2 regions of the Psychrobacillus sp. NPDC096389 genome follow, and region 1 is predicted to be linked to the other one. Evidence: riboswitches for the same ligand, from Rfam matches in the RefSeq annotation. Region 1 holds a riboswitch; the other holds the start of a gene.
What was found. Region 1 has a riboswitch for cobalamin ahead of ACIQ38_RS15660 (ribonucleoside-diphosphate reductase subunit alpha). Riboswitches for the same ligand answer to the same signal wherever they lie in the genome.
Positions count from the first base shown of each region.

Region 2: it holds a riboswitch for cobalamin, as region 1 does, so the genes downstream of both, ACIQ38_RS01685 (ABC transporter substrate-binding protein) here and ACIQ38_RS15660 (ribonucleoside-diphosphate reductase subunit alpha) in region 1, are expected to answer to the same signal.

Region 1 covers NZ_JBIWFB010000006.1:146,221-149,417, reverse strand. The annotation lists gene ACIQ38_RS15660 (ribonucleoside-diphosphate reductase subunit alpha) at 1-1,287, opposite strand, end outside; cobalamin riboswitch at 1,485-1,662, opposite strand; gene ACIQ38_RS15655 (undecaprenyl-diphosphate phosphatase) at 1,813-2,640, opposite strand; gene ACIQ38_RS15650 (DedA family protein) at 2,650-3,197, opposite strand, start outside.
Region 2 covers NZ_JBIWFB010000001.1:338,369-341,565, reverse strand. The annotation lists gene ACIQ38_RS01690 (FecCD family ABC transporter permease) at 1-477, opposite strand, end outside; gene ACIQ38_RS01685 (ABC transporter substrate-binding protein) at 482-1,459, opposite strand; cobalamin riboswitch at 1,591-1,730, opposite strand; gene ACIQ38_RS01680 (hypothetical protein) at 1,890-3,197, opposite strand, start outside.

The DNA of each region.
Region 1 (3,197 bases):
TGCATGCTTGTTCGGATTGCTTCGATTCACTTCATCACGATAAAACATGAACGGTACACCGGTTTCTAGTTGAGAGCGCATAATACGTTTCATCAAGTCGATTGCAGGAACCGTTTCACGAGATAGACGACTGTCATTCACGCATTCCTCGTACTTTTGGCGGAATGAACCTTCCCCGCGTTTTTCATCATAGAAGTCTTCCAATGAATAACCTTTTAACTGACGTACTTCATGTGGGTCAAATAAATGCCATTCTTCCCGTGCATCTACCTTTTCCATAAATAAATCCGGTAAGCAAACACCTGTGAAAATATCGTGCGCACGAAGACGGTCATCTCCATTGTTTAAACGTAAATCTAAAAATGTGAAAATATCTTTATGCCAAACATCTAAGTAAACAGCAACCGCTCCTTGACGCTGACCAAGCTGATCTACACTCACTGCTGTGTTATTTAATTGTTTAATCCAAGGAAGTACACCACTGGATGCCCCTACAAATCCTCGAATCGAAGAACCACGGCTACGTACTTTCCCCATATACACACCAATCCCACCACCGAATTTGGACAGTGTTGCCACATCTGTGTTGCTGTCATATATTCCTTGCAAACTGTCGTCTACTGTGTCGATGAAGCAACTAGAAAGTTGTCCGTGCGGCTTTCCTGCATTTGAAAGTGTTGGGGTTGCTACAGTCATATACAAATTGCTCATTGCCCAATATGATTCTTGTATTTTCGCAAGACGAGATTCTTGCTCATCTTTCATTAATGTCATTGCAATCATCATCCAACGCTCTTGCGGAAGTTCCACGATGGAATTATCGAAGTCTTTTGCGACATAGCGATCTAGCAATGTTTTTAAGCCAATATAAGTGAATAAATTATCGCGGTTTGGAACAATTATTTCGGCTAATTGTTGTAGTTCTTCGGGTGAATAAGCTTCTGTAATGCGTTTGTCATAAAGTCCCTTAGAAACTAGCAATTGTACATTGCTTGCAAACTTACTGTAAACTCTATCTGCTGAAGTGCCTCTTATTTGAGCTACCTTTTCATATACGTCTGCTAAATGAATGCGGGCTGCAACAAATGTCCAGTATGGCTCTTGTTCGTCTAGAAAGCTTAGTGCTTCTAGCGACATCGATTTCGCCCATGCAGATGTCGTTCCTTCTGGATGTTTTGCTATCCATTTCTCATGTACTTTCACTAATGGAGCAATGTTCGTTTCTCCAAATTCATTTATTAGTTGGTGTAATAGTTCTTGTTTTGTAGTGTTTGATATCGTTGTCATATAAATTCCTCCTTAGTTATTTGGTCAATGAGTAGATATGTAGTCGTCAAATTTTGGAGACACAAAAAAGCGATGTCTCAAGCCTCTTCGGCTGAGTCATCGCTCAAAATTTAAAAGTAGGAAACAATAGAACCAATTCTTTAAAATGATTAAAAAGGTCCTTCGCCTCCACCTCTCAACCCCCGAAGAAAGTGTTGCTTCATACGATAAAAAAGGCAGGTCTACTGGCTCGTGTTTCATCCTTCTGCTGTCCTTCCCACGATCGCTCGCAGTGGTTAATTCAACAGTTGTCGACACTTACAGTTGCGGGGACAGCTTCGGTATTGCACCGAATTCCCTTTTAAACCATAAAGGTACCTAATTATCGTCAAAATACTATATGTTGTGTTTTATTTTCTAATATAGCCTAACATATTGTGTTTAGACTTGTACAGTGGAAAGAATCAATTGCATCCAAAGAATCATTTTAACAGTTATTTGACCAAATAAAAAGATGGACATCCGTAAAATGTCCACCTCTTTTCATTACATAAAAACGATAATTGCTAACACTGCCGCTAACACCAAACGGTATATAGCAAATGGCATTAATTTAATTCGCGAAATTAATTTTAAGAAAAATTTGATCGAAATTAAAGCAAATACAAATGCACTAATAAAACCTACTGCATAAAAGCCCATATCATTCATATTAATATGTTCCCAATTCTTCATAACAGACACTAAACTTGCCCCGGCCATAATTGGCACAGCCATGATGAAAGTAAAATCTGCTGCGGTTTTATGGCTCATTCCGAACAATACACCACCAGAAATCGTTGCACCTGAACGAGAGAATCCTGGCCATAATGATAGACATTGAACCAATCCCACTTTAAATGCTTGGGCATATGTAATTTGGTCCAAACTAACGATTTTCGGTTTTTTCGGTCCAAACTTATCCGCAACAATCATTAAAATAGACCCAGCTATAAGGCTAAAAATAACTGTCTTTACACCAAACAAATTATCATCAATAAAATCTTTAAGTGCGAATCCTAAAATAACAGCAGGGAGCATTCCAACAATTACATGTAATAAATTGAACTGTTTACTCGATTGCTCGCTATCTATTTTATACAATCCTACTAAACTAAATAATCGTTTCCACATAACTACGACTACCGCTAAAATCGATCCCAATTGTACAACGATCTTAAATGTATTTGCTGAATACATACCTAAAAACTCTTCTGTTTTTAGCCACATGTCATCCACAATAATCATATGACCTGTAGATGAAACAGGTGCAAACTCTGTCATACCTTCAACAAACCCTAATATTAATGCTCTTAATAATTCTAGAAATTCCATAAGATCTCCTTAGTCACGTTTTTTAAAATACCAAACAATAAATGCGATACCTACAACTGCTAAAATTGCATACACAATATTAGAGTAAATATCCATATACCCAACAATTTCATCCCAATTCTCCCCGACAGCTGCTCCAACTGAAACTAAAACCGTATTCCATATAAGTGTTCCTAGCGTCGTGAACAATAGAAACAGGCTAAACTTCATATTCGACATACCAGCGGGAATTGATATCAAACTTCTAACAAGCGGAACTAATCTTCCGAAAAATACCGCCCACACTCCGTATTTGTCGAACCAAGCATCTGCCTTATGAATATCTTTAATCGTTAGTCGTAAAATCTTCCCATACTTCTGCACTATTTTCTCTAAGCGCTCTACATCTAACAGTGTACCGATCCAATATAAAATAGCTGCTCCAATAACCGAACCAGCAGTCGACGCAACAATTATGCCAAACTTGGTCATCAATGTTGTTGTCGTCATAAATCCTCCAAGCGTTAAAATTACTTCTGAAGGAATTGGTGGGAAAATATTTTCTACTAATATTAGTA
Region 2 (3,197 bases), on a different contig from region 1:
TAGTGAAATCACGGAGCCTAAAAAGGAACTAAATATAATACCAGTTAATATGATTGTTTCCATCTTCATCGCACGATCCACTAGTTTTGCAAAAGTAATGACTAGAAGCATCGTCACCAATGCGCCAATCATACTGAAAACTGGCAAGGTGAATATTCCTAAAAATGGTACCGAAATACCGAAAAAGAGCGTAGTCACGGCGCCTACCGAGGCACCGGACGACACTCCTAACGTATAAGGATCGGCAAGCGGATTTTTTAACAACCCTTGAAACGCAGCACCTGCGATGGCTAGCGATGCACCAACTAACCCCGCAAGTACAACACGCGGCATGCGAATTTTCCAAACGATATTCGACGCGATTGCATCTGCTCCCGTATCCCATAAAGTGCTGATCGGTACCTTAACGGATCCGACCGATACACCAAGCCAAATTGCAACAAGTAGCGCCGCAATCGACAAGATGTAGCCGATCAAGGCTTTACTCACTAAATACCTCTGGGTAAATTGCCTTCGCGATTTCTTCTAATCCTTCTGCAAGACGTGGACCTGTACGACTTGTTAAGTTTTCATCTACTTGTACTACAGCATCATTTTGAACCGCAGTAACCGTATCGAAACCATCACGTGCTTTGACGCTATCTACAATTCCATCTACATAGCTATACATAATAACGATTACGTCCGGGTTACGATTAACTATTTCTTCTGGCGACATTATAAACCAGCCTTCTTGATCTGCTGCGATATTTTCTGCATTCACCATGTCTAAAATTTCTTGGATAAATGTTCCTTTACCAGCTGTATAAATATCAGGAACATCCGAATTTTCTACAAATACTGTTTTCTTTGTTTCTACTTTTGCTACTTTTTCTTTTACTTCTTCTACTTTTGCTTTCATATCTTCTACAATTGTTTGTGCTTCTTCTAATTTACCTGTTGCACGACCAATTTGTTCGATAGTTGTATATGTTTCATTGAAATCTGCTGCATTTTTCACAACAAATACTTTCACACCAGCGTCGCGGATTTGTTGTAATCCAGCTTCACCCACGCCTAAACCTGACTCATGCGCAAAGACGATATCTGGATTCATCGATACGATTTTCTCTACGTTGAATTCCTGTCCGCCAATTTTCTCTTTTTCTAGCGCTTCTTCTGGATAGTTATCATAGTCATTTACACCAACGATTTCATCATTTAACCCAAGAGCAAATAAAATTTCTGTATTACTTGGGATCATAGAAACGATTGTTTTTGGAGCTTCTTCTAAAGTTATTTCATTGCCAACTGCGTCTGTCATTGTAATCGGGAATGCTGCTTCTTCTACCGCTGCTGGTTGTTCTTGTTGTTGTGCATTGTCGTTAGTTTCAACAGGTGTTTCTTCTTTTTGGCCACATCCTACCAAAAGCAATACTGCTAAAGCGGATGTCATCCATAATTTCCATAATTTCTTCATCTGTTACTCCCCCATTTTCTTGTGCAAATAAAAATCTCTCGTCCAATGAACGAGAGATAGAATAGGTATAAATCTGCTAGGTTTACTAAATGCCAAGCCGACTCACACATCACCTATCCTCGTAGGCACTAAAGTGTTTTCACATAAAGGCAGGTTTTCTGACTCATGATAGTGTTCTATCATTTACAGTGGCGGGACCGTGCTGGATTTGAACCAGCTTCCCTTTTAACTTACTAGGTTAGTAGCAAGCACCTTTATTTTCAAAATATTTAGCATGCATCGACTTAATTATACATGAAATGGCATGGTTGTCGACAGAGATTTTATAGCCACGAATTAAAGGAAAATATCGTTTTCCAACTAAACGATACTTCCAGCAAAAAAACCTCCAACCTAGGTCCAAACAAATAGAGATGTAGCACCCTAAATGCTACCAACTTAATAGACTTTTAACTCCATTCCAAGCATTACTTATACCCGTTTTAACTGTACTTCCCAAAGATTGAATTGCATCCTTCGCAACTTCACGAACCTTTTGAACGCCCTTTACGACGGTTTCCCCAACTTTTGACCCTGCCATGTATCCCACTGTTCCACCGATAAAGCCCCCAACAGCAGTACCTATCGGACCAAATACAGTTCCAATAGCCGCTCCAATTGCGGCACCTTCAGCACTACCTGCAATTCCAGCAACTGTTGAAACAGTAACCTGTTCCATTTTATCTATTCCTTCTTTAATAGTAAGTTCACCAGTAGCCATTTTACCAATAACTTTTACATTTTCAACTGCTACATGAGCAATATTTGCAATAGTTCCTGCAGGTGTACCTTTTGGAATAGCGGAAATAAGACCTTTTTCTGCACCTACTTTTATAGCTCCTGCTGCCGCTGCCTTAATCCCAAAGTCAGCACCGGATACCAAAGCAGTTTCTATAATTTCTTCACCATCAATCTTTTCTCCGTTCCAAGCTTTTTGAGCAACATTAAACCCTACTCCCATTGTTGCACCCATCAATGCAGCCTGTCCAGCTTGCTTTCCGATTCCCATTGCTAAATCTTTAGCCTGATATTCGCTCCAATTCAGATCATTCCATTTCCCACTTTGGGCTTCTTTTTGTAGATTTTTCGCTGATTCTTTTGACAATGGTTTGCTTTTTGTCCCATCTGGTGCCTCTATCACATTTGTTGAATTTTTAATATCTGTCTCTTGACCATCTGGAACTAGTTTTCTCTGGCCTCTATAATCACCCTTTTTAAAAGCATCTAAAGTACTTTCAGCATCTTTACAATATTTTGATTGATATCTTTTTACAACTTTACCGTTACTGTCAACAATTACAACATCTACAGAATTTTTAGTATAGCCCTTCCCTTCTGGTTGTAAAACTTTTGCCCTGTACTCACTACCAGTAGCCTCTGCGTTCAGATTAAATGTTTGGGTATGATATTGTTCAGCTATAAATCCATCTAGCCTCGGATTCAAATTTACTATCCCATTTTGGGTAACGATTGTCTCATATAAAGCATCATTTGCAGAAACTAATGCATTATCCAAGTTTTGAAGATATTTTGATGTTTCCTGAACACTTAGATGTGCAGAAGCCCTTTTCGTCTCAGATGCAAACCACGACTCCTTACTGCGACCATTATTAATTGCTTGTTCCAATGAAAACTTTTTTTCTTCGATCCCTGTTATTGTACTAATGATTTCAGAGCTAATTTTTTGGATTTCTCCTCT